Regions from separate parts of the Mesorhizobium sp. M0077 genome, predicted to be linked through region 1. Evidence: predicted binding sites of a transcription regulator. Region 1 holds the regulator's gene; each other region holds the start of a gene.
What was found. Region 1 encodes PhoB, which activates phosphate uptake and scavenging genes when phosphate is short. Its sites were predicted from a motif close to TGTCATNNANCTGTCAT; they were not measured.
Positions count from the first base shown of each region.

Region 2: a site for PhoB is predicted at 2,758-2,774, ahead of NKJ57_RS04845 (PhoX family protein). Genes of this name have one in related genera too.
Region 3: a site for PhoB is predicted at 7,246-7,262, ahead of ppk2 (polyphosphate kinase 2). Genes of this name have one in related genera too.

Region 1 is NZ_JAMYUL010000007.1:75,277-85,280, reverse strand. It holds gene NKJ57_RS15935 (ATP-binding cassette domain-containing protein) at 1-729, opposite strand, end outside; gene NKJ57_RS15930 (sugar ABC transporter permease) at 742-2,058, opposite strand; gene xylF (D-xylose ABC transporter substrate-binding protein) at 2,203-3,243, opposite strand; gene NKJ57_RS15920 (ROK family protein) at 3,509-4,744, shown strand; gene phoB (phosphate regulon transcriptional regulator PhoB) at 4,775-5,464, opposite strand; gene phoU (phosphate signaling complex protein PhoU) at 5,481-6,185, opposite strand; gene pstB (phosphate ABC transporter ATP-binding protein PstB) at 6,226-7,050, opposite strand; gene pstA (phosphate ABC transporter permease PstA) at 7,068-8,384, opposite strand; gene pstC (phosphate ABC transporter permease subunit PstC) at 8,381-9,841, opposite strand; gene NKJ57_RS15890 (substrate-binding domain-containing protein) at 9,937-10,004, opposite strand, start outside.
Region 2 is NZ_JAMYUL010000002.1:130,161-140,164, forward strand. It holds gene urtB (urea ABC transporter permease subunit UrtB) at 1-581, opposite strand, end outside; gene urtA (urea ABC transporter substrate-binding protein) at 694-2,004, opposite strand; gene NKJ57_RS04840 (hypothetical protein) at 2,317-2,712, shown strand; gene NKJ57_RS04845 (PhoX family protein) at 2,830-4,743, shown strand; gene NKJ57_RS04850 (GMC family oxidoreductase) at 4,808-6,379, opposite strand; gene NKJ57_RS04855 (gluconate 2-dehydrogenase subunit 3 family protein) at 6,430-6,954, opposite strand; gene NKJ57_RS04860 (VOC family protein) at 7,037-7,432, opposite strand; gene NKJ57_RS04865 (ribbon-helix-helix domain-containing protein) at 7,653-7,955, shown strand; gene NKJ57_RS04870 (purine-nucleoside phosphorylase) at 7,961-8,671, opposite strand; gene cckA (cell cycle histidine kinase CckA) at 8,756-10,004, opposite strand, start outside.
Region 3 is NZ_JAMYUL010000002.1:557,920-567,923, forward strand. It holds gene ldtR (transcriptional regulator LdtR) at 82-597, opposite strand; gene NKJ57_RS07040 (DUF6163 family protein) at 801-1,223, opposite strand; gene NKJ57_RS07045 (enoyl-CoA hydratase/isomerase family protein) at 1,220-2,257, opposite strand; gene NKJ57_RS07050 (pyridoxamine 5'-phosphate oxidase family protein) at 2,521-3,036, shown strand; gene hemB (porphobilinogen synthase) at 3,033-4,088, shown strand; gene NKJ57_RS07060 (DUF1330 domain-containing protein) at 4,123-4,449, opposite strand; gene NKJ57_RS07065 (winged helix-turn-helix transcriptional regulator) at 4,626-5,321, shown strand; gene NKJ57_RS07070 (dihydrofolate reductase family protein) at 5,432-6,076, shown strand; gene ppk2 (polyphosphate kinase 2) at 6,265-7,185, opposite strand; gene NKJ57_RS07080 (aldo/keto reductase) at 7,429-8,472, shown strand; gene NKJ57_RS07085 (glycosyl transferase family 90) at 8,493-9,464, opposite strand; gene NKJ57_RS07090 (hypothetical protein) at 9,643-9,801, shown strand; gene NKJ57_RS07095 (DUF982 domain-containing protein) at 9,874-10,004, opposite strand, start outside.

The DNA.
Region 1 (10,004 bases):
GCCGAGCACTTCGTCCTGCGTCACATCGGTGGTGAGCGCGGTGCCGACGACCTGGCCGTTCTTCATTACGCAGACCCGGTCGGCAAGCTCGAACACGTCGTGAATGTCGTGGCTGATCAGGAAAATGCCGATGCCGTCGGCCTTGAGCTGCTTTACCAGTTCGCCGACCTGCGCCGTCTCCTGCGGCCCAAGCGCGGCCGTCGGTTCGTCCATGATCAGGATGCGGGCGTTGAACAGGATGGCGCGTGCGATCGCCACCGACTGGCGCTGGCCGCCCGATAGCTTGATCACGGGCTCCTTGAAGCGCTGGAAGCGCGGATTGAGCCGGCCCATCACCTTGCGCGCCTCGGCCTCCATGGCGACATCGTCGAGTGTCCCCCACGCGGTCATCAGTTCGCGGCCGAGGAAGAGGTTGGCGGCAGCGTCGACATTGTCGGCCAGCGCAAGCGTCTGGTAGATCGTTTCGATGCCGTATTTCTTGGCGTCGCGCGGATTGGAGATCGAGGCCTCCTGGCCGTTGACCAAGATCTGGCCGGCATCGCGCTTGTAGGCGCCCGACAGGATCTTGATCAGCGTCGACTTACCGGCGCCGTTGTGGCCAAGCAGCGCCACCACTTCGCCCGGGAAAAGATCGATGGACGCATCGTCGACGGCGCGAATGCCACCGAACGCGATCGAGATGTTGCGCATGTCGATCAGTGGCGTACCGGTGGGAGCAGTTTTTTCCATAATCGTTCCTCCCTAGACGCGCTTGCGGTAGACGGTGTCGAGCCAGACGGCGATGACCAGGACAGCGCCAACGACAATGCTCTGCAGCGGCGAGTCGATGCCGAGCAGCACCATGCCGGATTGCAGCGACTGCATCAGTAGCGCGCCGAGCATGGCGCCCATCACCGTTCCGGCGCCGCCCGCGAGCGACGTGCCGCCGATGACAGCGGCCGCGATCACCAAAAGCTCGTCCAGTGTGCCCAGCGCATTGGTTGACGCATTGAGACGGGCCGACGAGATCGCCGCGCTGATTGCAGCCAGCACACCCATGATCATGAACACCTTCATGGTCACCCAGCGCGTGTTGATGCCGGCGAGTTCCGCTGCCTCCGGATTGCCCCCGATGGCGAAGACATAGCGGCCGAAACGCGTGCGCTTGGTGATGAACGTCATGATGATGCCGACAATCACCGCCATTAGCACCGGTATGGCGATGCCATGCGCGATGAACAGCCCGCCTTCGGGAACGGTGATGCCGTTCTGCTGTGCGTACTGGCGCACGATGCCGATCGGCCATGGATAGGAATTGGCGATCCACACGGCGCCGAGGATGGCCGCGCAAGTGACCACGCCAAGCAAGGTCTCGGCCCAGACGGGGCGCAGTGGAAAGCTGAAGCGCTTGCGCTGTGAGCGACCGTTGAGCAGCGCGAAGGCGACCGCCGCGCAGGCGACGATGCCGACGATCCAGCTGGCAGCGGCGCCAATCGAGCCGCGTGGTCCGCCGCCCATCAGCTGGAAGGTGGCGTCGAGTGGCGCGACCGTGCGCCCGCTGGTGATGAGCCATGCCATGCCACGCCAGACCAGCAGGCCACCAAGCGTCACGATGAAGGCCGGAACCTGCATATAGGCGATGATGAAGCCCTGGAACGCGCCGATCAGCAGACCAAGCACCACGCCGGCGGCAAGCGCGACGACCCAGAGCCAGGGGTTTCCAAGCTGGAAGCCGATGACGCGAATCAGGAATTCGGCCTGTGCCACGCCCATGATCATGCCGATCACGCCTTCGACGGAGCCCACCGAAAGGTCGATGTTGCGCATGACGATGACCAGTACCATGCCGGTCGCCATGATCGCGACCGAGGACGTCTGCACCGACAGGTTCCAAAGATTGCGCGGCGTCAGGAAAAGCCCACCCGACAGGATATGTATGCCGACCCAGATGACCAGCAGCGCGCCGACCATGCCGAGCATGCGCGTGTCGAGCTCGGTCGCTTTCAGGAACCGGGCGACCGCGCCGAGTTCAGACGCTCGTGCCGTATCGGCCTGCGGATTTGAGGTCGTGTCGGTCATGATGTCCTCCAGCGGCTTGCCGTCTGGCGCGGATGCCGGACCACAGCCTAGAAGTTTGCCGCCGATGGCGGAAACACACAATTCTCGTAGAGAAAACGCCGCGGCTTGACAGCCGCGGCGCCTCATTTATTCAAGTCGTCGAGATCAGTTGCAAGCCGCGACGCTGCCGGCGGCGACGCCTGTGCAGACTTCGTCCTTCTTGATCCAGCCGGCGTCGATGACGACGTTGAGGTTGTCCTTGGTGATCGCGACGGGGGTCAGGAACAGCGACTTGACGGTGTTGCCGCCAGGCGTGGTGAAGTCCTTGGCGCCGGCAATGTCGCCCGTCTTCTTGCCATCGGCAAGCTGCGAGGCGATCTCGGCGGCGTTCTTGCCGAGTTCGCGCGCGTCTTTCCACACCGACACCGTCTGCGTGCCGAGCGCGATGCGGTTCAGGGCGGCATGGTCGCCGTCCTGGCCCGAGACCGGAACCGTTCCGGCAAGGCCCTGCGCCGTCAGCGCGGCGACAACGCCGCCGGCGGTGCCGTCATTGGCCGCAACCACGGCATCGACCTTGTTGTCATTGGCGGTCAGGAACTGTTCCATGTTCTTCTGGGCGTTGGCCGGCAGCCAGCCATCGGTATAGGCCTCGCCGACATTCTTGATCTTGCCCGAGTCGATGGCTTCCTTGAGCACTTCCATCGAGCCCGAGAACAGGAAATCGGCATTCGGATCCGAGCCCGAGCCCTTGATGAAGACATAGTTGCCTTCGGGCTTCGCCTTGAACACTTCGCGGGCCTGCATGCGGCCGACTTCCTTGTTGTCGAAGGTCAGGTAGAAGACGTCCTTGTTCTCGATCAGGCGATCATAGCCGACGACCGGAATGCCTTCGTCCAGCGCCTTCTGCACCGCCGGGCCGATGGCCGAGGCGTCCTGCGCCAAGATGATCAGCGAGTTGGCGCCCTGCGAGATCAGGCTTTCGACGTCGGTCAGCTGCTTGCCGGGATTGGACTGCGCGTCGGCCGAAATGTACTTGTCGCCGGCAGCCTCGATCGCCGTTTTCATCGCCGCCTCGTCGGTCTTCCAGCGCTCTTCCTGGAAGTTCGACCACGACACGCCGATGACCTTGTCCTTCGCCTGCGCGACCGACATCAGCGCCAGCGACATGGCGACACCCGCCAGCATGGCGGCTGCAAATCTGTTCATCATAATCCTCCCTGCGCCGCGTGCGGCGCGACAAAACTGGCCCGAGGGCCGGCACACAGAGGCCCTATTTTTTCGAGCCTCGAAAAAATACTGGTTCAATGATAAGGCGCTGTCAACATCGATTCTGATGGATTCTGATGGCCTTGCCGAATTTTTTCGAGGTCCGCAATAAACAATGACAGGGCTGCCGGCGTCTGCCAATATTTGGCTGGTGCCGTCGAACGCCTTCACTATCATGAGGCGCGAGGAGGCCGGGAGGAAACAAATGTCGGTTGGAATCCGCCACGACGATCTGCGCCGTCGCAACCGTGCCATGGTGATTTCGGCCGTGCGCCGGGCCGGCCAGCCGTCGCGGACCGAGATTGCGGCGACCACCGGCCTCAGCCACTCGACCATATCGGCAATCTCGTCTGATCTGATTCAAGAAGGCGTCCTGATTGAAGGCAAACCTGGCGAGACAGGCGCACTGAAACGCGGCCGGCCGCAGGTCGGCCTTGGCCTCAACCCGGAAGCGGCGGCGGTGATGACCGTCGTGCTGTCGCTCAATTTCCTGTCCGTCACCGTCATCGACTATGCCGGCCACGTCGTCGCCGAGGAACAGCGCCGGCTGGACACGCTGACCAAGCCGCGCGACGAGCTGATTGGCGAATGCGTAGCAATCGTCCGGCGGCGGCTTGAGGATCCCGACCTCGATGTCCAGAGCATCGCCCGCATTGCCATGGGCATCCAGGGCATCACCGATTCGCAGGCGCGCGCCATGCTGTGGTCGCCAATCACGCCACTGACCGACATTGCCTTCGCCGACATGTTGGAAGTGGAATTCGGCATTCCGGCCACCATGGAGAACGACTGCAATATGATGGCGGTGGCGCTGCAATGGCGCCAGCCCGAGCGCTACCGCGACAACTTTATCGCCATCCTCTTGTCGCACGGCATCGGCATGGGACTGGTGCTGAAAGGCGAACTGTTCACCGGCACCCATTCCTCGGGCGGCGAGTTCGGCCACATGATCCACCGTCCGGGCGGCGCGCTCTGCCGCTGCGGGCGGCGCGGCTGCGTCGAGGCCTATGCCGGAAACTACGCCATCTGGCGCAGCGCCAAAATGATGGGCGAGGATGCCGAGCCGGTCGATATCGGCGACGCTGATATGCGCGCACTCGCCGCGCGCGCCCGCGAAACCGATGGCCCGGAGCGCGAAGCCTATCGCAGGGCCGGTGAGGCGCTCGGCTTCGGCCTCGGCAGCCTGTTTGCTCTGATCGATCCGGCACCCGTCGCCATGGTCGGCGTCAGCGCCGCCGCCTTCGACCTGATCGAACCGGCATTGCGCGAAGCGATCGCCCAGACCGCCGGCGGCCAGCACTCGAAATCGATCTCCTTCGACACCGAGCCCAACGAGCTGCCGCTGATCCGCGAAGGCTGCGCCATGCGCGCGCTCGGCTTCGTCGACCAGGAGATTTTCGCGCCGGGCATTCAGGCGAAATCCGGCAAGCATGTCGCCTGAATGGCCGGCAACGGCGCGACGCGCAGCATCCTAGTCTTCCCTAATAGCGTAGCCGGCGCCGCGAATGGTACGGATGACATCCGGCATGCGGCCGTTGTTGACGGCCTTGCGCAGCCGCCCGACATGCACGTCGACGGTTCGCTCGTCTATATAGATCGTCTCGCCCCAGACATTGTCGAGCAGTTGGCTGCGCGAGAACACGCGGCCGGGATGGCGCATCATGAATTCGAGCAGCCGGAACTCGGTCGGTCCGAGCCTGATCTCGCTCTTCTTGCGGTAGACCCGGTGCGATTCTCGATCGAGCACGATGTCGCCGACCTTGAGCACGCTCGACAGCACTTCCGGCTTGGCGCGGCGCAGCAGCGCTTTCACGCGCGCCATGAACTCCGGCGTCGAGAATGGCTTGACCAGATAGTCGTCGGCACCGGTGGACAGGCCGCGCACGCGGTCGCTTTCCTCACCGCGCGCGGTCAGCATGATGATCGGCAGCCGCTCGGTTTCGGGCCGCACTCTAAGCCGCCGGCAGAGCTCGATGCCGGAAACAGCCGGCACCATCCAGTCGAGCACCAGGAGATCGGGCACGTTTTCCTGCAGGCGGATCTCGGCCTCGTCGCCGCGTGTCACCACCTCGACCTGATAGCCTTCGGATTCGAGGTTGTAGCGGAGGAGCACGCCTAGTGGCTCCTCGTCCTCCACGACCATGATGCGTGGCGCGATCATAGGCAGTTCACCCTCATCAGGCCGGCGTGGCCATCGCCGTCTCGTCCTGCTTCGGACGATTGGCGGGCAATTGCTGGCCGGTCAGCACATAATACGCATTTTCGGCGATGTTGGTGACATGATCGCCGATGCGCTCAAGATTCTTGGCGCAGAACAAGAGATGCGTGCAGGCGGTGATGTTGCGAGGGTCTTCCATCATGTAGGTCAAGAGCTCACGAAACACGGACGTGTATTTGACGTCGATGCGCTCGTCGTCATTCCTGAGTTTTGCAAGAGCTGCCGCATCGGTGGCGGCATATTCCTCGACGACGCCTTGCACCTGGATCAGCACCAGTTGCGCCATGGCATCGATGGAGTGCGAGAGGTCGCGCGGCGTGACGCTCAAGCCCACGGTGCCGACGCGTTTGGCGATGTTCTTGGCGAGATCGCCGATGCGCTCGAGGTCGCCGGCCATGCGGATCGAGCCGACCACGGCGCGCAGATCGTTGGCCATCGGCTGGCGCTTGGCGATCAGCGTGATGGCGCGGTCGTCCAGTTCGCGCTGGCGCGCATCCATGATGGCGTCGTCGGAAACGACACGCTGTGCCAGCGCATTGTCCGAATTGAGCAGCGCCCTGGTCGAGCCGCTGACCATCGAGCCTGCCAGATCGCCCATGTCGCGGATCAGCTTGCTGATCTGCCCGAGCTCTTCATCGAAGGAGGCGACGGTATGCTCACCCATGATCTTGGTCCTCGTGCCTGAAATTCACCCGCCGGAAGGTTCAGCCGAAGCGGCCGGTAATGTAATCTTGGGTGCGCTTGTCGTCGGGGTTGGTGAACATCTTGTCGGTTGCGCCCTCCTCGACGAGATAGCCGAGATGGAACATCGCCGTGCGCTGCGACACGCGCGCCGCCTGCTGCATCGAATGGGTGACGATGACGATCGTGTAGTTCTGGCGCAGTTCGTCGATCAGCTCCTCGACACGGGCGGTGGCGATCGGATCAAGCGCCGAGCAGGGCTCATCCATCAGGATCACTTCCGGCGACACGGCGATGGCGCGCGCGATGCACAGGCGCTGCTGCTGGCCGCCGGACAGGCCGGTGCCGGGCTCCTGCAGGCGGTCCTTGACCTCGTTCCAGATCGCCGCCTTCTTCAGGCTCTGCTCGACGATCTGGTCCATGTCGGACTTGCGCTTGGCCAGCCCATGGATGCGCGGGCCGTAGGCGACGTTCTCGTAGATCGACTTCGGGAACGGATTGGGTTTCTGGAACACCATGCCGACGCGTGCGCGCAGTTCGACGACATCGATGTTCTTGTCGTAGATGTCGTCTTCATCGAGCGTGATCTTGCCGGTCACCCGCGCCGAATCGATGGTGTCGTTCATGCGGTTGAGGCAGCGCAGGAAGGTCGACTTGCCGCAGCCGGACGGGCCGATCAGCGCCGTCACCTGGTTCTGGCGGACGTCGAGATTGACGTCGAACAACGCCTGCTTCTCGCCGTAGAAGACGCCGACCTTGTCGCCGCGCATCTTGATGACTTCGTTCGACTTGGCGTTCATTTTGTCGCCCACTGCATTCTCAAGGGACTGTTCGGTCATGATGTTCATACCAAATTGCCTTTTTTCTACCAGCGCCGCTCAAAGCGGCGCCGGAGCACGATCGCGGTGATGTTCATGGCCATGAGGAAGACGAGCAGGATGATGATGGCGCCGGACATGCGCTCGACAAAAGCGCGCTCAGCCTCGTTTGCCCACATATAGATCTGAACCGGCAGCGCGGTCGCCGGATCGAAAGGCGTCGTCGGATAATCGGCGACGAAAGCGACCATGCCGATCAAGAGCAGCGGTGCTGTCTCGCCGAGCGCACGCGCCAGGCCGATGATGGTGCCGGTAAGGATTCCTGGGGCGGCAAGCGGCAGGATGTGATGGAACACCATCTGCATCTTGGAGGCGCCGAGACCTAGGGCCGCCGAGCGGATCGACGGCGGCACTGCGGCGAGGGCGGCGCGCGTGGCGATGATTATGGTCGGCAATGTCATCAAGGTCAGCACCAGGCCGCCGACGAAGGAAGCCGAGCGCGGCATGCCGAGGAAGTTGATGAACACGGCAAGGCCAAGCAGACCGAAGACGATCGACGGCACCGCCGCGAGATTGTTGATGTTGACTTCGATCAGGTCCGTAAAGCGGTTCTTCTTGGCGAACTCCTCCAGATAGATGGAGGCGGCGACGCCGATCGGCAGCGCCAGCAACAGCACGATCACCATCATGTAGAACGAGCCGATGATCGCTACGCCCATGCCCGACGTTTCGGGCCGGCTGGAGGCGCCATAGGTGAACAGGCCGGTGTTGAAATGCTCGGCCATCACACCGTCGGCTTTAAGCTTGTTCATCCAGTCGATCTGCTGGTTGGACACCTTGCGGCGCGCTTCATCGACGCCGAGGTCGATCTGGCCCTTGAAGGCCGAGTCGAGGTTCGCGGCAGCCAGGATGTCGACGTCACGCGTCCTGCCGATCACCGACGGATCGGCGGAGACGATGTCGCGCAGCTGGACGCGGGCGCCTTCCGACAGGAAGCCCTTGAGCTTCAGCATCATCGGCTTGTTGGCCGGATCGATGCCGAGCTTGGCCACCAGCGCGTTTTCGGCGAGCTTGGGATAGTTCGCCTTGATCAGCACGGTAGGGTCGGTGGCGCGCTTGCCGGAGGGATCGATCACCTTCTCGTCGAAGGTGACCGGCAGCGTCACCGTCGTCTGCCAGAAGGCGGTGTAGCCTTTCGAGACGATGGTGATCAACATGATGGCCAGGAACGCCAGGCCCACCGAGATCGCAATCACGCCATAGATGCGGAACCGGCGTTCGGCGGCATAGCGCGCCTTCAGCCCGATGTCGCGGCGCGGACGCGCGACGGCACCCGCCATCGTGTCCAGGGGGATGTCGGTCATTCGTACTGCTCCCGGTACTTGCGCACGATGTAGAGGGCGACGATGTTCATCACCAGCGTCAGCGCGAACAGCGTCAGGCCGAGCGCGAAGGCGACCAGCGTCTGCGGCGAGTTGAACTCGAGATCGCCGGTCAGCTGGTTGACAATCTTGACGGTGATGGTCGTCATCGCCTCGAACGGATTGGCCGTCAGATTGGCGGCGACGCCCGCCGCCAGCACGACGATCATCGTCTCGCCGATGGCGCGCGACGCCGTCAACAGGATGGCGCCGACGATGCCGGGCAGTGCCGCCGGCAGGATCACCCGCTTGATCGTCTCGGAGCGCGTGGCGCCGAGGCCGAGCGAGCCGTCACGCATTGCGCGCGGCACCGCGGTGATGATGTCGTCGGACAAAGAGGACACGACCGGGATCAGCATGACGCCCATCACCAGACCGGCGGTGAAGATGCTCTGGCCCTGGATGAAGGGCGAGCCGCCGGTGAGTGCCGCCGACAGGTCGCGCAAGAACGGTCCGAGCGTGACAACGGCGAAGATGCCGTAGACGATGGTCGGAATGCCGGCCAGCAGTTCCAACGCCGGCTTGACCACCGAGCGCACACCGCGCGAGGCATATTCGGACATGTAGACCGCCGACATCAGCCCGACCGGCACTGCCACCAGAAGGGCGACGGCGGCGATGTAGAGCGTGCCGGCAAGAAGCGGGATCAGGCCGAACTGACCCTGGCTGCCGCCGGAACCGGCGGCGGCGAAACGCGGATCCCACACCGTGCCGAAGAAGAAGCTCATCGGCGACACGCTCTCGAAGAAGGTGATGGTCTGGAACAGCATCGACAGCACGATGCCGACCGTGGTCAGGATGGCGATGGTCGAGGCCGCAAGCAGCCCCCACAGCATCAGCTTCTCGACGTTGTTGCGCGCCCTGGCGCGCGGCGCGATCTGCCTCAGCGCATAGAAGGCGCCGGCGACCGACAGCGCGAAGGTCAGCACGGCGCTGAACAGGCCGAGCCGGTCCTGGACCTGGTTCGCCTCGACCGCGATCGGGATCATATAGTCCTGGGTGTCGCTGGCCAGTGCCACGCCCTTGGCGGCGAGCAGCGGCTGCAATTCGGCGAAAGTAGCGGGAAGTGCGGTATCGCCATCGAGCCGGCGCAGGCCCTTGGCCAGGCTCTTCACCAGGCTGGCGTCGAGCGCTTCGCTGGCCACCTTTGTGTCGGCGGTGCGCTCGGGCAAAGCGGCATGGATATGCCGGTCGAGATAGAAGGAAGAGCCGATATCCCAGACGGCGAGCAAAAGGACGGCAGGCAGGACCGCGAGCAGAAAGGCCCACCAGCCATGATAATGCGCGCGCGAATGCGGCTTGACCTTGCCGGTATCCTGCGCCGCGGCGCGCTGGCGGCCGACCACAAAAGCGACCACGCCTATGGCGATGACTATGGCGAGTACGAGCAAGGACGACATAACCCACCCCAGGGAAAATTCAGATCGCCGCAGCCGTTGCGGCAAGCGGCGAAGTCAGGGCGCGGAGTTCATCCGCGCCCTGATCCGTCCGTTGATTACATTGTCTTTCCGGCGGCGAAGGCGTCGCGCTGGCCCTGACGTTCGGCGTCGGGAGCGGAAACCA
Region 2 (10,004 bases), on a different contig from region 1:
GCAAGCTTGTCGGCCTCCGGCTTATCGGAGACCAGCACCGATGCCGCGCGCGCCTGTTCGAACAATGCCTTGACCTTGGCGTCGGTCTCGGCGGCGATGGCTGCATCGAGCGGCTCGATATTGGCGGCATCGGGGGTCTTGAACATGGTGTCGGCGGCGGCGATGCGGGCAGAAGGATCTTTCGCGCGCAACGTCAGCGTTCCCAGCGCATCTCGGATGACACGGCGCAGCGTGTTGTTGACCTTGATCTTGGTGATGTCGGCCTTGGCGGCGTCGCCGGCTTTCTCGCCGCTCAGCGGGTCGAGCAGCGTGACGCTGTCGGCGGCCTCACTGCCGACGAAGACGGCTGAATCGGCTTTACGAATGTAGAGATTGCCTTCGGCGAGGGCTGCAAGCGGCCGTTCAACCAGCGGATCGCCGGTGGCGGCAAGTTCGCGCACAACAGCCTCAGTGGCGGCAAAGCCCGTGCCCGCGGCGAATTTGGCGACGATGGCGCGCAGATCGGCTTCGGCTGCGTTCGACGGCAATAGGCTTGCCACCAGGAACACCAGCATGAGGCCGAGAGTGCGCAACAGGATCATCCGTTCAGATACTCTTCTGTGGGGAAATTCCGCGTCCGGGCGGGCTGAAGCGCCCGGACGCTTGGCGGTACCGATCGTGGACACGTCCACGATCGGTCAGTCCCGGGAGGGATCAGTTCGTGCCCTTGCCGCCGCATTTGCCGGTGGCAACGTTGAAGTTGCCGCAGGACAGAGGCGCGCGCCAATCCGAGATCAGGTCCTTGGAATCGGGCAGATAGTCGGACCATTCGTCGCCCATCACGAGGCCGGGCGTCTGCGACACGGTCTCGAACTGGCCGTCGGCCTGGATCTCGCCGATCAGCACCGGCTTGGTGATGTGATGGTTCGGCATCATGGTCGAATAGCCGCCGGTCAGGTTCGGCACGGACACGCCGACCATGGCGTCGATGACCTTGTCCGGATCGGTGGTGCCGGCCTTCTCGACCGCCTTCACCCACATGTTGAAGCCGATATAGTGGGCTTCCATCGGGTCGTTGGTGGTGCGCTTGTCGTTCTTGATGAACTTGTGCCAGTCGGCGATGAACTTCTTGTTTTCGGGTGTGTCGACGCTCTCGAAATAGTTCCAGGCAGCGAGATGGCCGACCAGCGGCGCGGTATCGAGACCGGCCAGTTCTTCTTCGCCGACCGAGAAGGCCATGACCGGGATGTCCTCAGCCTTGACGCCCTGGTTGCCGAGTTCCTTGTAGAACGGAACGTTGGCGTCGCCATTGACGGTCGAGACGACGGCGGTCTTCTTGCCGGCCGAGCCGAATTTCTTGATTGCGGAGACTTCGGTCTGCCAGTCGGAGAAGCCGAACGGCGTGTAGTTGACCATGATGTCTTCGGCGGCGACGCCCTTGGCCTTCAGATAGGCCTCGAGGATTTTGTTGGTGGTGCGGGGATAGACGTAGTCGGTGCCTTCCAGCACCCAGCGCTTCACCGAGCCACCGTCCTCGCTCATGAGATAATCGACGGCAGGAATCGCCTGCTGGTTTGGGGCGGCGCCGGTGTAGAACACGTTGCGCTCGCTTTCCTCGCCCTCATACTGGACGGGGTAGAACAGGATGTTGTCCAGTTCCGAGAACACCGGCAGCACCGACTTGCGCGACACCGAGGTCCAGCAGCCGAACACGGCGGCGACCTTGTCCTTGGAGATCAGCTCGCGCGCCTTCTCGGCGAAGAGCGGCCAATTGGATGCCGGATCGACGACGACCGCCTCAAGCTTCTTGCCGAGCAGGCCGCCCTTGGCGTTCTGCTCTTCGATGAGCATCAGCATGGCGTCTTTCAGCGTCGTCTCCGAAATCGCCATGGTCCCCGATAGCGAATGCAGAATGCCGACCTTGATCGTGTCTTCGGCGGCCTTGGCCGGAGACGACATCGACAGGCCGGCGGCGACCACGCCGGCCGAAAACATTTTTGTTATTGTGGAGAAATTACCCCTCATACCGAAGACTCCCAGCTGTTTGATTGCACCGCGATAATGCAATGCAACTGCCGTGCCAAACGCAAAGGCGCCGCTCGCAAGAATGGAATAGCCGAGCGTTATCAGCCGGTTGGTATATTAGCCTGGAGCAAAACAATGGCAGCCAGTGAAAATTGATTGAGCCAAATTTGCGCAGCGCACACGGCTTTTGCCTAATTTTTGCCCAATTGAGACAAATGCCTAGTTTTTGATCTCCGGCCGTGGGTTCCGGGCGAACAATGTTGCGGCACCGCGCAAAAATAGGGCAAGCTCGCCCTTCAAAAGAGAGACGTCATGACATCTCGCATCTCACGCATTTCCGGCATCCTGCTGCTGATGGCAACGAGCGGCGCCGCGCGCGCCGATTTCAGCGAGGGCAAACTTCCTGACGGCACCTATCATTGCGAGGTCTATTTGCTCGGCGCCTTCCTCAACCTCGGCGACATCACCATCAAGGGCAATGTCTATACCGGCCCGGTGACGTTCGGAACGGCGCTGCAAGGCTACAACTATCAGATGAACGCCAATGGCGAGATCACCTGGCTCGGGCCGCTGGGCGGCTATACCACCGGTGGCAACTCCGTCTCCATGACACAGGCAACACTGGACGGCGAGACCGCCCCGTCATTCGACATCATTCTGAAGCAGCCCGACGGCGCCTTCACCGCCTCGACCTGCACCAAGGGCTGAGCGATGCGTAGTGCCGCGCCCAGTTGCGGCAAAACCTTCCTCTTATGTCATGTGAATGTTGCCTAAGCAGACTAGGGCAACGGTGCGCCGTAACATCCACCCTGAGAGGCAGACACCATGGCCAATGCACCGTCTTCATCCTCCCCCGTCATCCGCGAAATCATCGCCGAGCGCGTCTCGCGCCGGTCTCTTTTGAAAGGCAGCCTCGCCTCCGGCGCGCTGATTGCCGGCGGCAGCTTTGTCGGCTCCTTGTTTGCCGGCGAAACGCATGCCGCCACAGCGCAGTCGACGCTCGGCTTTCCCGAGCTGAAACGGGTCTACGGCAAGACCCATGCCGCCGCCGAAGGCTATGAGACGACCATCGTCGCGCGCTGGGGCGACCCGCTTACAGCCGGCCTCGCCGAATTCGACGGCAACAAGGTCGCGGCGGAGGAACAGGAAAAGCGCTTCGGCTACAATTGCGACTACATCGCCTTCATGCCGCTGCCCAAGGGCACGGTGAATTCCGATCATGGCCTGCTCTGCGTCAACAACGAATACATCTCGCCCAATGTGATGTTTCCGGGGATGACCGAGGGCGATGCCGGCAAGACGATGACCAGGGAACAGGTCGATCTCGGCATGGCCGCGATGGGCCATTCGATCGTCGAGGTGCAATTGAAGGACGGCAAGTGGGCAAGCGTGGCGGACAGCCCGCTGAACCGCCGCATCACCGCCAACACCGAAATGACCGTTTCCGGACCGGTTGCCGGCCATGCGCTGATGAAGACCTCGGCCGACGCGACTGGCACGAAAGTGCTCGGCACCAGCTACAACTGCAGCGGCGGTTTCACCCCCTGGGGTACGGTGCTGACCTGCGAGGAAGGCGTGTCCGACATTTTCGGCGGCGACCCGAAAAAGGCGCCGGCCGCCGAGCTTCTGGACCGTTACGGCTTCAACGGCTCCGATATCTATGGCCGCGGCCGCTTCCATGACCGCTTCAACCTCGACAAGGAACCGAACGAGGCCAACCGCTTCGACTGGGTGGTCGAGATCGACCCTTACGATCCTCAGTCCAAGCCGGTGAAGCGCACGGCACTTGGCCGCATGTCGCATGAGGCCTCGACCGTGGTCCTCAACAAGGACGGCCACGTCGTGGTCTATATGGGTGATGACGACTATTTCGAATATATGTACCGCTTCGTCTCAGCCAAGGCCTATGACAAGGCCAATGCGGCCTCCGGCGCCGATCTGCTCGACGATGGCGTGCTGTCGGTCGCCCGGTTCGATGCCGATGGCTCGATGACGTGGCTGCCGCTGGTGCACGGCCAGGGCAAGCTTACCGCCGAGAACGGTTTTGCCGACCAGGCCGAGGTGCTGTTGAAGACGCGGTTTGCGGCAGATGCGCTCGGCGCCACGCCGATGGACCGGCCCGAGGACATCGAGACCAATCCGGTGACCGGCCGCGTCTATGCGGTGATGACCAAGAACAAGAAGCGCGACCAGTCAAAGGTCAATCCGGCCAACACGCGGCCGGAAAATCTCTGGGGCCATATTGTCGAGTTGATCCCGCCTGGCGGCCGCGGCGCGGACGCCGACCACACGGCCGAAAACTATGCCTGGGACCTGTTCGTGCTCTGCGGCAACCCGAAAGATGCCAAGGTCGGCGCCACTTTTCATCCGGATACGTCGGACAATGGCTGGTTCGTCTGCCCCGACAACATCACCTTCGACCCGGCGGGGCGGCTGTGGGTGGCGACGGACGGCGCCAATGCTTTCGACCTGCCGGACGGCGTCTACGGCGTCGACACCGAAGGTGCGGCGCGCGGCCTGCCGAAGCTGCTGTTCACCTGCCCGCACGGCGCCGAAGCGACCGGCCCGTGCTTCACGCCGGACGGCACGACTTTGTTCCTGTCGGTGCAGCACCCTGCGGAAGATGCCGAGACGCTCGACAAGGTGCAGACGCTATGGCCCGATTTCAAAGACGGCCAGTTGCCGCGACCTTCCGTCGTCGCCATCCGCCGCAGGGACGGACAGCCGGTCGGCGCATAGTGAGTCCCAGGGAAAAAGGCGGAACGCGCCATGCGCGTTCCGCGTAGCGATCCGGGAGGACGGCTCAGATCGTCTTGGCCGACATTTGCGAAGCGATGTATTCGGCCTGGCGGATAGCCAGCGACACGATCGTCAGCGTCGGATTTTCAGCCGCACCGGTCGTGAACTGGCTGCCGTCCGACACGAACAGGTTCTTGATGTCGTGCGCCTGGCCGTGCTTGTTGACGACGCCGTCTTCCGCCTTTTCGCTCATCCGGTTTGTGCCGAGATTGTGGGTTGAGGGATAGGGCGGCGTCGGGAAGGAGCGCGTCGCGCCGACCGCATCGTAAAGCGCTGTGGCCTGCTTGTAGGCATGATTGCGCATCGCCGTGTCGTTGGGATGATCATCGAAATGCACGTCGGCGATCGGCATGCCGTGCGCGTCCTTCTCGTCCTTGTGCAGCGTGACGCGGTTTTCCGCGCGCGGCATGTCCTCGCCGACGATCCACAGGCCAGCCATGTGATCATAGTGGTCGAGCGCGGTGGTGAATGAACGGCCCCAGCCGCCGGGATTGAGGAAGGCGGCCATGAAGGGCAAGCCGAGCGACAGCGTCTCGAATTCATAGCCGCCGACAAAGCCGCGTGAGGGATCGTGCCGCGCCTCGTCGCGGATAATGCCGGCCATGGTGGTGCCGCGATACATATGCACCGGTTGGTCGAAAATGGCGTAGACCGAACCGGTGGTGTGGCGCATGTAGTTCTTGCCGACCTGCCCCGACGAATTGGCAAGCCCTTGCGGAAACTTCGCTGACTCGGAGTTCAGCAGCAGGCGCGGGCTTTCGATCGAGTTGCCGGCGACGGCGACAATGCGGGCCTTCTGCTCCTGCAGATTGCCGTCCTTGTCGGCATAGACGACGCCGGTCACTTTTCCGGTAGCGTCATGGTTGATCTTGATCGCCATGGCGTTTGGCCGGACCTCGAGATGGCCGGTCGCCTCACCCTTGGGAATCTCCGTGTAGAGCGTCGACCATTTGGCGCCCCATTTGCAGCCCTGGAAGCAGAAGCCGGTCTGTTGGCAGGAGTTGCGGTCGTCGCGCTCGACCGAATTGATTGCCATGTTGCCGGTATGACATTCCTTATAGCCGAGCTTGTCGGCGCCGGCCTTGAGCACCTTGAAATTGTTGTTGCCGGGCAGCCGCGGCCAGCCATTGGTGCCGGTGACGCCCATCTTGGCTTCCGCCTTGGCGTAGTACGGCTCCATCTCGGCCAATGTGACTGGCCAGTCCAGCAGGTTGGCGCCTTCCAGCTTGCCGTAGGTCGAGAGCGTCCTGAACTCATGCTCCTGGAAGCGCAGCGAGGCGCCTGCCCAGTGCGTGGTCGAGCCGCCGACCGATTTGACGATCCAGGCCGGCAAATTGGGGAAATCCTTCGACACCCGCCAGTCGCCTGAGGTTGTGCGCTTGTCCGTCCAGGCGAGCTGGCTGAAGGAACCCCACTCGTCATTGATGAAATCCTCGTATTCGTGGCGCGCGCCGGCCTCGAGGATGACGACATCGACGCCTTTCTGGGCGAGTTCGTTGCCGAGCGTGCCGCCGCCGGCGCCGGAGCCGATGATCACGACCACGCCGTCGTTGTTGAGATCAAATGAAGCTGCCATGGTTTCCTCCCATGAATTCCTGTTTGCGGGGTTTCAAAACGACGGAGGGCTCAGAGCCACTCTATGTCGTCGAAACCGCGCGCGATGTAGCCGCCCTTGGAGTAGGATTCGCCCTCGTAGCCGAAGATCGGCCACACCTCCTGCTGGTTGTAGAGGCTGACGACGAGGCCGCCGCGGATGGACTGGAAGAACGGCGTCGCCTCGATCTGCTGCAGCACGGCGACGCGCTGCTCCTCCCAGCCGAGGCCGCGATAGCCGCCCTCGCCCGACTTCTTGTCGAGGTCGGCGATGCCGTCTTCGATCATCGTCTTGTAGGCAGCGTCCTTGCCGGCCTGCTCGTCATGGCTTTTTACGGCGATGGCGTAGTATTTGTCGGGCACCTGATCGTGCGGATAGATGTCGCGCGCCATCTGGATCAGCGTCGCCATGGTTTCGGGCTTGAGCGCTGATGTCTCGAGCCCCCAGGCATTTTCAGGGCTGATGACGGCGCTGCCGGAAATGACCAGCAACGCGCCGATGCCGCCGCGTTTGAGAAGTTCACGACGTGAGAGCCTCGCGTCATAGATCGTGACCATTTTGTTCCTCCCTGCTTGCTGTTTGCGCCCTTGAACAGCGCCGTTGCTGGCGTCGCGCGGGCTGAATGCGGCCGATAATCCCCTACTGGAAGCGCCCTCCACGCTGCAGAACCTCGATCTTGTAGCCGTCGGGGTCCTCAATGAAGAAAAAGCGGGCGATCAGCGATCCGTCGCGGTTGAATTCGACGATCTTCTTGGGGTTGAGGCCGAGCGCGCCGATCCGGTCGTGTTCGCTGTCGAGATCGGACACCGAGACCGCCAGATGGCCGTAACCGTCGCCAAGCCCATAAGGCTCGGTGCGGCCCTTGTTCACGGTGAGTTCGAGCTCGAACCCCGTTTCGGCGTTGGCAAGGTAAATCAGCGTGAATGTCTCGAAATCCAGCCTGTCGGCGACGTCGAGCCCGAAAGCGTTTCTGTAGAAATCGACGGATCTGGCCTCTTGGAGAACCCGGATCATGGAATGGATTGCCTTCGCCAAATCAGTCTCCGCCGCTGCATGTTGGAGGCGATTATGGGCGGCACGCGCGAAAGGTGGTGGCAGCCGGTTACCACGGCTAAATTTGCAATCGCTGCTATGCCTGCGCCTAAAGACGAAAGTCCGATTGCCGATTCGGCCCACAAGGCCGAACATGCAGGGACAACCACAACTTGAAAGCGCGACACGCTGCGCCCAAAACCAACAATATCGGGAGGTAAGGATGTGCAGGGTTTTTGCCGGGCAGGATCCGGAAGGCTATCGACAGATCAACCGGTCGATCCGCATCGACGGTCACTCTACGAGTATCCAGCTTGAAGGAACGTTCTGGGCGCTGCTTGACGAAATTGCCGACAGCCAGGGCCTGACGACGCCGAAGTTCATCTCAAAACTCTATGACGAAGCGATCGAGATCAACGGCGCCATTCCCAACTTCGCGTCGATGCTGCGTACCACCTGCGCGCTCTATCTGCGCGGTCACCGGCCAGACATGGATGAGCTGACGCCGAAGCGCGAAGCGGCCTGAGGAAGCTAGCCTTCCGCCGCAACGTCGAGCCCGAGCCGCGCCATATCGGTGAACAGCGCCTGACGTTCGGAATAGGCAGTCTGTTCGCCGGTCACGATGTTGTCGACGACGGTCAGCAGCGACAGCGCGCGGGCGCCGAAATGCGCCGCGATTCGGTAGAGTGCGCTGGTTTCCATATCGACAGCGAGAGCGCCAAGCGCCTGCGCTTCGGCAAAGCGGTCGCGCCCTTCAGGGTGGTAGAAGACATCGCTGCAGATGGTCAGCCCGGCCTGGTGGTCGATGCCGAGCTGGGCGGCGCAGGCCAAAGCGTGGGCGAACAGGCCGGGATCGGGCCCGGCGGCAGCATCGTAGAGGCCGAAGACCTGGCCGCTTTGGTCGCTTTCGGCGCGCACCGACTGCGAGATCACCAAGGAGCGCAGCGGCACGCGGGGTGTCAGGCCGCCGCAGGTGCCTGTGCGGATCAGCGTTTTTACGCCGTGAACATCCAGGAGTTCATGCGCATAGACCAGGAAGGACGGGACACCGATGCCGGTGGCCTGGATGCTGATGAGACGGCCGCGATAGAGACCAGTGAAGCCGAGTGCGCCCCGGCGGCGGTTGACGCAGCGCGGCGCCTCAAGAAATGTCTTTGCCATCCACTCGGCGCGTTGCGGATCGCCCGGCAACAGCACCGTTGCGGCATAGTCGCCCCTGGCAGCCTCGTTGTGCGGCGTCACGACATGCTCCCCAAAACCCGCCGCCCGTTTCGCCTGCAATCATGGCAGTGTCACGTCATTGCGCAAGCTTTGAATTAGGGCGCCCTAGGACTCCAATACATCCTTAACCACGGTGGCCAGTTGCTTGAGGGAGAACGGCTTCGGCAGGAAGCCGAATTGCGCGTCCGGCGGCAGGTTTCTGGCGAAAGCGTCTTCGGCATAGCCGGACACGAAGACGAACTTAATGTCGGGCTGGCGCTTGCGCAGTTCGCCGAGCAGCGTCGGTCCGTCCATTTCCGGCATCACCACGTCGGACACGACGATATCGACCTTGCCGCCGAGCGCTTCGAAGACTTCCAGCGCCTCGACGCCCGAGGAGGCCTCATGGACGGTATAGCCGCGCGAGGTCAGCGCCCGCGAGCCGCCCATGCGCACGGCGTCTTCGTCCTCGACGAGGAGCACAGTGGCCGAGCCCGACAGGTCCTTGGCGCTGTCGGCGGCTTTCACCGGCGCAGCCGGCGCCTCGCTGACGTCGCCGGGCTTCTTCGCCTCCACGATATGGCGCGGCAAGAAGATGCGGAAGGTCGAGCCCTTGCCGACTTCGGAATCGCAGAAGATGAAACCGCCGGTCTGCTTGATGATGCCATAGACCATCGACAGCCCAAGGCCGGTGCCTTTGCCGACTTCCTTAGTGGTGAAGAACGGCTCAAAAATCTTCTTCAGCACGTCCGGCGCAATGCCCGAGCCGCTATCCTCGACCTCGACCACGACATAGTCGGCAGGCGTGAGCTCGCGGTAGGAGAAGCTCTTGCATTGTTCGGCGGTGACGTTGCGGGTGCGCACGGTGAGGTCGCCGCCGGCCGGCATGGCGTCGCGCGCGTTGACGGCCAGGTTGACCACCACCTGCTCGAACTGGCCGATATCGACCTTGACCGGCCACAAATCGCGGCCGTGGTCGACCTTCAGCTTGATCTCGTTGCCAACCAGGCGGGCAAGCAGCATCCGGAGATCGGCAAGCACGTCGGTCAGGTTCAGCACTTCCGGCCGCAATGTCTGCTTGCGCGAGAAGGCGAGCAACTGCCGCACCAGCGAGGCCGCCCGGTTGGCATTCTGCTTGATGTTCATGATGTCGGGGAAGGACGGGTCCGACGGCCGGTGATTGGTCAGCAAAAGATCCGACGCCATGATGATGGCGGTCAGCACATTGTTGAAGTCGTGGGCGATGCCGCCGGCGAGCTGTCCGACCGCCTGCATCTTCTGGCTCTGCGCCATCTGGCCCTCGAGCGCCTTCTGCTCGGTGGTCTCGACGGCATAGACGATGGCCGATTCCTCGGCGCCCTCGCCGGTGCCGTCG
Region 3 (10,004 bases), on a different contig from region 1:
CTTTTCGGCACCGGCCTGTTGGCTGAGACTTTCCTCCGGCCGCGCTTCTTCCGGCGCAGCTGCTATTCAATGGCCCGCTGATTACATCCGGTAGGCGATGGTGTCGTTCCAGAAGCGGTCGAGGCGCTGCAGCGCGCGGTTCATCTGCTTGAACTCTTCGCTGTTGATGCCGCCGACCTGTTCGATCGAGCCGACATGGCGCTCATAGAGACCGGCGACGACTTCCGCCACTTCATTGCCCTTCGGCGTCAGCGAAACGCGGACCGAACGGCGGTCGATGCGCGAGCGCTGGTGGTTGATGAAGCCGAGATCGACCAGCTTCTTCAGATTGTAGGAGACGTTCGAGCCGAGATAGTAGCCACGCGAGCGCAGCTCGCCGGCGGTCAGTTCGGAATTGCCGATATTGAACAGAAGCAGCGCCTGGATGGCATTGATGTCGGAACGGCCGTTGCGGTCGAACTCGTCCTTGATCACGTCAAGCAGACGGCGATGCAAACGCTCCACCAGCTGAAGCGATTCCATGTAAAGCGAACGGATAGCCTCGCGGCGATCGTCGGATACGTTGGCGGTCTTCGCCGCCGGACGCGAATTGATCATTGTCTTTGCCTCTCGTTTGTCGCCCTGGTGATTTTTTGTTTTTCACCTTGATTGCGACACTATCGAATACTCATAAAATTCGACTTAAACGCTAGGGCTAACAAGAGCTTACCGGTAATAGGTTTCGCAAGACGCTTAACGAACGGTCACCCGAGCAAGGATAATTAACCTAAAGATTTAGCCAATGGCTGCGGGGCGGCGTTTCAGGCGCGCGCGGGGCGCTTGCGCATCCAGATAACGACGCGGAAGGCGATGTAGAGCAGCGCCACCGCGGCATGCGAGAAGACGATCAGCGGCCGGTGGCCGTACAGATTGGGGAAGCCGGCATACATGATGGTCTCGGTCACCGCGCAGATGAACCAGATCACCGGGCCCCACGACGCCAGCATCCAGAGGCCGGCGGCGGCGAAGGGGAAGAACACGGCCAGCATCACCGCCACGACCTGCCAGTGCACCGGCATCAGGTCGAAGCGCCACAGCGGGCCGGGATAAAAGCCGATCAGCCGGATCCAGTACAGGATGCCGAACAGCAGGCAATAGCCCGCTATGACGCGCTGGAACCAGGCGAAGATGATCTCGACACCCGAGGGCTGCAGCACGATGCGCCGCGACGTGACCTCGCTCACAGTTCGAGCTCCCGTTCGAGCGGCGCGAAATAGGCGTCCACCGAAGCAGCGTCAACCTCGGCCAGGCTTGCCGGCCGCCATTGCGGCGTCGAGCCCTTGTCGACGATGGCGGCGCGGATGCCTTCATAGAAGTCGTGCCCGGCCAGCATGCGGTTGAGGATGCGGAACTCCATCTTCATGCAGGCTTCCATCGACAGCGTCAGCCCGGCGCTGATCTGGCGCCACGCGACATTGAGGCTGGTCGGCGAGCGGGTGCGGATGGTGGCCAGCGTCTTGGCGGCAAACTCGTCGGCGCCTGCCGCCCGCTCCAGGCTCTCGAGGATTTCGGCGAGCGAGGGTTGGGAAAAATGCCGGGCGATGGCTTCCAGCACCGGCTGGGCGGTTTCGCGCCGGGCCGGCACGAAGAAGCCGCGCAGGACCGATTCCGGATCGCCATTGGCGCAGAGCCGGTCGAGAAAGGCAGCCTGGTCGGCGGCCTTGATGGTGTGGGTGGCCAGGCCCGACCATAATGCATCGCCATAGCGGATGCGGTTGCCGGTCAGCGCCAGATACATGCCGAAGCTGCCGCCAAGGTCGGGCAGAAGATGGCTGCCGCCGACATCGGGGAAGAAACCGATGCCGACTTCGGGCATGGCGAACTGGGCGTTCTCGGTCAGCACGCGCTGCGAGCCGTGGAACGAGATGCCGACGCCGCCGCCCATCACGATCCCGTCGATCAGCGCGACATAGGGCTTTTTGTAACTGTTAATGCGGGCGTTGAGCCGGTATTCGTCGGCGAAGAACTCGACCGGCGGCTTTCCGGCGCGGGCCTCGTAGACGTGCATGATGTCGCCGCCGGCGCAAAACGCCCTGCCCTCGGCCTTGACGATGACGACATCGACGCCGGTATCGCGCTCAAAAGCGTCGAGCGCCTTGTCCAGCGCCTTGATCATGCGATGTGTCAGCGCATTGAGCGCCTGCGGCCGCGTCAGCGTGACGACGCCCGCCTTGCCCAACTGTTCGAAGCGGATCTCGTCGCCGCCGCCAAAATCCATCGTCAGAGAATCCCTCCCCGCGCCTGCGGGACTGAAGTGCTAAAGGTGGCGCATGGGTGCGTCAACCGGCGGGCGCGGTTTGGATTTTCGCAAGGGAACGCGACCGTGCTTTGCCCCCCGCAGAAATGCGCGCAGAATTGCCGGGCGAAACAGCCTTTCTTCTGATGCAGAAACAAACGCATGACGCTTGAAACCGCAGCGCCGAGCCATGGCTGGGAGATGCGAAAAAGTTCGACCCGGATGATGTTCTCAGCCGCCCGCTGATGGCCAATCTGGCGACCGTGACACCTGACGGCGCGCCGCGCAACGCGCCGATGTGGTTCATCTGGGAGGACGCTGCAATCTGGCTGCTCGGCTCGACCGGGGCAAGTGCTGTCAAACACCTCGAACGTGACCCGCGCTGCGCCGTGGAGATCGTCCATTTCGACAATGAGGCCGGCATCCTGCTGCATCTCGGCCTGCGCGGCTCCGCCACCATCGAGCCGATGGCGCCGAAACGCTTCAAACGGCTGCTGCACAAATATCTCGGCCCGGAGGCGACCTGGAACCGCTGGTTCATCGACAATGTCGCCGACATCGGCCATCCGGACGGGCGCCTGATCCGGCTTGCCCCGAAGAGCATCTTCACCAACAATGTGTCGTTCTTCAAAACCGGCCCCGAGCTGGGCGTGGCCGCCGAAGCCGTAAGCAGCGCGTTATCGACTGGCACAATCGTGTCGCATTGGTCAGCGGCAAGGCCTCGTGGTAAAAGCCGCCTCGACCCGGAGTTTTTGCGATGAACAAATTCACCCCCGCGACGAGCAACAAATTCGCGCCGGCAAAGCCCGGCGGTGCGCGCAGCGTCGACGAGATCACCGGCAGCCGCCGCTTGCGGCGCATGCGCAAGGCCGACTGGTCGCGCCGCCTGGTGCAGGAAAACCGGCTTACGGTGAACGATCTGATCTGGCCGATCTTCGTGATCGACGGCAAGAACACGCGCGAGCCGATCGCCGCCATGCCCGGCGTATTCCGCCTGTCGCTGGACCTCGCCGTCAAGGAGGCCGAGCGGGCCGCTAAGCTCGGCATTCCGGCGATCGCCACCTTCCCCAATGTTGAACTCAGCCTGCGCGACCTGACGGGATCGCACATCCTCGACCCGGAAAACATCATCAACCGCGCAACCCGCGCCATCAAGGACGCGGTGCCGGAGATCGGCATCATCACCGATGCCGCGCTCGATCCGTTCACCTCGCACGGCCATGACGGCATCTTGCGCGACGGCATCATCGTCAATGACGAGACAGTGGAACAGGTGACCGCCGCGGCCGTCATCCAGGCAGCGGCCGGCGCCGACATCATCGCGCCGTCCGACATGATGGACGGCCGCATCGGCGCCATCCGCGACGCACTCGACGCCAACGGTTTTTCGGATGTGGCGATCATGTCCTATGCGACGAAATTCGCCTCCGCCTTCTACGGCCCCTACCGCGAGGCGGTCGGCACCGCCGGCCTGCTCAAGGGCGACAAGAAGACCTACTATCTCGACCACGCCAATTCCGACGAAGCGGTGCGCGAGGCCGAGCAGGATATCGCCGAGGGCGCCGACATGCTGATGGTCAAGCCCGGCCTGCCCTATCTCGACATCATCCGCCGGCTGAAGGACGAGTTCCAGATGCCGACCTTCGCCTACCAGGTGTCAGGCGAATATTCGATGATCAAGGCGGCGGCCGCCAATGGCTGGATCGACGGCGAAAAGGCAATGCTGGAGAGCCTGCTCGCCTTCAAGCGCGCCGGCTGCGACGGCATCCTGACTTACTTCGCGCCGGAAGTGGCGCAGCTGCTGAAGGGTTAGCCGGAACCTGGATGCTCCGGGTTCCGGCTTTTCCTCACGCCTTTGGCAAATAAGGAATCGTTCCGGCGAGATCGGTATCGTCGATCAGTTGGAAGCGGCTGTCGCTGCCCTTCCGGCGCTCCGCCACAAACGGAGCGTATTGCGGATCGTTGGTGAAGGCTTCGGCTGCCTTTGCCGACGGAAACGCCATGATGGCGATCAGGCTGGTGTCGAGCGGCTTGCCCTCCAGCGTCTTCACATTGCCGCTGCGGGCGAGATACTTGCCGCCATGCTTGTGGACGAGGTCATGCACCGAAGCGGCATAGGCCGGCACCCATTTGTCGTCCTTCACCTTGATGTCTGCGATCACGTAAGCGGTCATTGTCCAACTCCTCATGGATCGGCACCGGACTGCCCGGTGACGTGACCGCTGCCTCGCATGGCGGCGCCGGACCGCTCCAGTCACAGAACTGTACCGGGGGTGCCAGTACAGCTTCTGTACTGGCTGAACTCAGGTTTTCTGAATAAGGTCCGGCAACATCTTTTGGAGCTCACCACATGACACAAGCCGGTTACAAGCAATTCTGCCCGCTCTCCATGGCCGCCGAGCTGCTCTGCACACGCTGGACCATGGTGCTGCTGCGCGAACTGGTGGCGGGATCGACCCGCTTCAACGATTTGCGCCGCGGCGTGCCGAAAATGTCGCCAACCCTTCTGTCGCAACGGCTCAAGGACCTCGAGGCCGGCGGCATCGTCGAGCGGACCGAGATCGCGACCGAGAAGGGCGTGTTCGAATACCGGCTGACCGAGGCGGGCCGGGATTTGCGCCCGGTTGTCGAGGCGATGGGGTTTTGGGGCCAGAAATGGGTCGAGGCCAGGCTGTCGCTCAAAAACCTCGATCCGTCGCTGCTGATGTGGGACATGCGGCGCAATCTGAACCCCAGTCCGCTGCCGGACGGGCGCACCGTGATACAATTCCTGTACCATGACCTGCCGGCGTCAAAACGATCGTGGTGGCTGATCGTCGAGAAGCAGGGCGAGGTCGATCTTTGCTGGTACGATCCGGGCTTCGACGTCGATCTCTACGTCTCGACCGATCTGTGCACCATGACCTCGATCTGGATGGGGCTGACGACAGTTCACAAGGAACGCGACAAGATCAGCCTGACCGGCGATCTCGACGTCGCCGGCAAGATGCAGATCTGGCTTGGGCTCAGCCCGTTTGCGGTGATGCCGAAGCGCGTGGCGGCTTGAGGTCCCTGCGCATTCCACAGATCGGCTTGCCTCTAAAAATACTAGTTGCAAAATGCAATCAGTTTGAATACTGATTGCAAATCACAACTGGTCACCAAAGGGAGTCTTCCATGTCCAAACTGCGCGTCAATGCCTTCACCTTGTCGCTCGACGGTTTCGGCGCCGGTCCTGACCAGGACCTGCAAAATCCGCTCGGCGTTGGTGGCGAAGATCTGCACAAATGGATGACCGGCACCCGCACCTTCCACGAGATGGTCGGCAAGGATGGCGGCAGCACCGATGTGGACGACCGGTTCACCGTCCGCAGCTTCGACAATGTCGGCGCCTGGATCCTCGGCCGCAACATGTTCGGCCCGATCCGCGGCGAATGGCCGGATGAGAACTGGAAGGGCTGGTGGGGCAACAACCCGCCCTATCACGTGCCGACCTTCGTGCTGACCCATCACAAGCGCGACCCCATTGTGATGGAAGGCGGCACCATTTTCCGCTTCGTTACCGGCGGCATCCACGCCGCGCTCGAACAAGCAAAGGCTGCGGCCGGCGGCAAGGATGTCCGCGTCGGCGGCGGCGTTTCCACTATCCGGCAATATCTCAAGGAGAAGCTCATCGACGAGTTGCATCTGGCTGTGTCGCCAGTGTTGCTCGGGAGGGGCGAGAGCCTGTTTGCCGGGCTGGATATGCTGAAGCTGGGTTACCAGTGCACCGAGCAGGTGGCCACGGCGCTCGCCACGCATGTGACGATCAAGCGGGTATAGTGGCGAAGTAACAGGCGCAGGCTTCTTTCTCCCCGTTTTGCGGGGAGAAATGCCCGGCAGGCAATGAGGGGCAGCGCTGCTTTTGGAGGTTAGCAGCGTCCGACGGCTGTGAATTCGTCGATGCCGGCGCTGCCCCTCATCCGCCTTCAGGCACCTTCTCCCCGTGAAACGGGGAGAAGGAAAAGTGCTCAATACTTCTCCGGCACGTAAAGCTCGCGCGGCAGGACCTGGCGCTCGTACTCCGGGTTGAACACCCGCTCGGGCAGCGTGATTTCTTCGTGCGGCACGTCCTCATAGGGCAGCTGTTTGAGGAGATGGTCGATGCAGTTCAGCCGCGCCCGCTTCTTGTCGTTGCCTTCGACGATGTACCACGGTGCCTCTGGGATGTTGGTGCGGGCAAACGTCTCTTCCTTGGCCTTGGTGTACTGCTCCCAGCGCACGCGCGACTGCAGGTCCATCGGCGACAGCTTCCACTGCTTCATCGGATCGTGGATGCGCATCATGAAGCGCATCTGCTGTTCCTCGTCGGTGATCGAGAACCAGTATTTGACCAGCGTGACGCCGGAGCGGACCAGCATGCGTTCGAACTCCGGCACATCGCGGAAGAACTCTTCGACCTGATCGGGTTCGGCAAAGCCCATCACCCGCTCGACGCCGGAGCGGTTGTACCAGGAGCGGTCGAACAGCACGATCTCGCCGCCGGCCGGCAGATGCGGCACGTAGCGCTGGAAATACCATTGTGACTTTTCGCGCTCGGTCGGCGCCGGCAGCGCCACGACGCGGCAGATGCGCGGGTTGAGGCGCTGGGTGATGCGCTTGATGACGCCGCCCTTGCCGGCGGAATCACGGCCCTCGAAAACCACCACCAGCTTCTTCTTGTGGTAGGCAACCCAGGACTGCAGCTTGATCAGTTCCGACTGCAAGCCGATCAGGTCGCGGAAATACTGCATGCGATCGATCGACGGCGGATGCGCGTTCTTGTAGATCTTGGCGATCTCCAGCGACAGCGCCGGCTCCGAGATTTCCAGCTCATAGTCCTCATCGAGCGTGTCGGCGAGTTCGGCTTCCAGCCAATCCCTGGCCGCAGAATTCTGCTTTAGCTCATTCATTTCCACTGCTCCGCTTGCCGGCTGACATGAAACCCTGAGCCGACTTGATATAGGCCGGCAATGACGGTTTTATTGCAAGCCGCCGGCCAGCCGGTCATCACTGCAAACCAGCGAGCATTGCCGATCCATCGCCCTGGGATGGCGACAAGCCGCTCAAATTGTCCTACAAATGGCGGACCCGTTCGGGCTTCCCCGCCCTTTCCTGCTAAAACCACCTCCCCACCAAAACTACGAGGATCTGACATGGAATACCGCACGCTTGGCCGTTCCGGCTTGAAAGTTTCGGCGCTGACCTTGGGAACCATGACCTTCGGCGGCAGCGGGCCGTTCGCTGCCGTCGGCAATTCCGATCTCGCGGAGGCCTCGCGCATCATCGACACTTGCATCGATGCCGGCATCAATCTCATCGACACCGCCAATGTCTATTCGAACGGATTGTCGGAAGAGATCATCGGCGAGGCGCTCGGCGGCAAGCGCAAGAACGACGTGCTGATCGCCTCCAAGGCGCGCATGCGGATCGGCAAGGGCCCCAATGACGAAGGCCTGTCGCGCCATCATCTGATCCGCGAATGCGAGAAGAGCCTGAAGCGCCTCAGGACCGATGTCATCGACATCTATTTCCTGCACGAATGGGACGGCGCGACGCCGCTCGAGGAAACCATCGCCGCGCTCGACACGCTGGTTGCCCAGGGCAAGATCCGCTATGTCGGCTGCTCCAACTATTCCGGCTGGCAGGTCATGAAGGCGCTCGGCATCGGCGACAGCCAGCACCAGCCGCGCTTCGTCACCCAGCAGATCCACTACACGCTGGAAGCACGCGAGGCCGAGTATGAGCTCTTGCCGATCTCGGTCGACCAGGGCCTTGGCGTTTTGGTGTGGAGCCCGCTCGCCGGCGGCCTGCTGTCGGGAAAATACCGCCGCGACAGTCCGACGGCGCGCCAGATCGGCGGCTGGTCGGAACCCCCGATCCGCGACGAGGATCGGCTGTGGCGGATTGTCGACGTGCTGGTCGATATCGGTGCGGCACGCGGCGTTTCGGCGGCCCAGGTGGCGCTGGCCTGGCTGCTTGGCCGGCCGGCCGTCAGCTCGCTGGTGATCGGGGCGCGCAACGAAGCCCAGTTGAAAGACAATCTCGCCGCGGCGAGCCTGACGCTGTCCTTTGATGAACGCCAGCGTCTCGATGCCGTCAGCCGGCCTCCGGTGCTCTATCCCTACTGGCACCAGCAGTTTACGGCGAAGGACCGCTTCGGCCCGGCCGATCTGGTTATGGACCGCAGCGTCATCTGACTTAAGGGCGCCGGAAGCCGCTAGCCCGCGATAAACCGCCAGACCTGCGGATCGGGCTCGATCTGGCCGCTGAGCACGAAATATTTGTAGAGCACGAGCAGGCAGATCGCCTGCTCGGCCCGCTCGTCGGCGAATTTGCGGCAATAGGCGTTGGCCGCCGCAACGATGCGCTGGGCCTCGGCCGGATGTTTCTCGAGATGGTGCACGCGCTCGGCCAGATCGCTGAAGTCGGGCGCCAGCGGCACATAATGGACATCGGGCTCGAGCTGCCCTTCCGCGAACCAGGTCTCATAGGTCGGCGGCGGCATCAGGCAGAGCGAGTTCGAGCTCATGATCCATTTCAGATTGGTCGCGACATCATTGCCTTCGAGCGAGATGATGTAGCGGTAGCGGCGCTGCTGATCGATGCTGAGATAGGGCTTGCGGTATTCCGCAGGTGCTGTCGCCCTCGGCGTGCCGACATCGCAGAACGGCAGATTGCGGGCTGCATCCAGCAACAAGGTGCGGATCGGATTGTTGAGTTCGCCGCGCCAAACGACGAGCGGATGCTTGTCGGCGAAGGCGACATCGTCGGCCGGCATGTAGAAATGACGGAACTTGTTCAGCTTGAACAGGACGCCGTTGCCGTTGTCGTCCGCTATCGGCCGGTCCTTGACGATCGACGGCATCTTCGGCACTTCGATGACGTCGCCGAATTCCAGGTCGATGCGCAGATCTGGGTCGAAATAACGGGTGAACTCCTTCAGATCGTAATAGTACATGCTGCGGTCCGACGGCAGCCGGCTGACCGGCACGGCCTCGGGGCTGGGGCTAAAAGGCTCCCGCAGCGTGTTGTAGTAATTGAGCCGCTGGCGGACCGATGCGTCGGAAAGCCTGGCCTGATCGAGCAGCCGGCCGAGCCGGCGCCGGAAAAGAACCGGCGGCGCGATGTCGCGCATGGCGTTGCGCGCATAGTAGATCAGCTTCTGTGCGTTTCTTTGAAGCGTGGCCATCGGTCGTTTTGATTCGAAATCGGTCGGCGGCGGCTCCAGCAACTGTCCCGCAGCCTTTTCTAAACCATTGTGTTCGCCATCACGCAAGTCCAGAACCGCTGGCATCTGCCCTCGCGGCGCTGTTGTGTTTGCCGGCCAATGCTTCTAGGCAGGATCAGGCACAGCGAAAGGAAACGATATGGCTCGACCACCGAATTACGGTCAGGAACGCAAAGAGCGCGACCGGCAGAAGGCCGCCAAGAAGGCGGAGAAGCTCGCCGCCAAGGTCGCGGCCAAGGAGCGCGCCGAGCCTGAGAACGAGGCAAGTTCGAAAACCGACACCGAGACAGAGAAATAGGCAAGACAGGATCACCGGCCCACGAAACGGGCCGGATCCTGGCAAAATGCCGGTCTGATCAGGCCGATGTGATCAGGCCGGGGCCTTGTCGCTGACGAAGACGTTGACCTCGCGCGCGGCGGCGATGAAGGCGCGTCTTGCTATCATCGCCGGCTTGTCGCCGGCCAGCGCGTCATGGCAGGCCTGCAGCGCTTCGCGGTGCT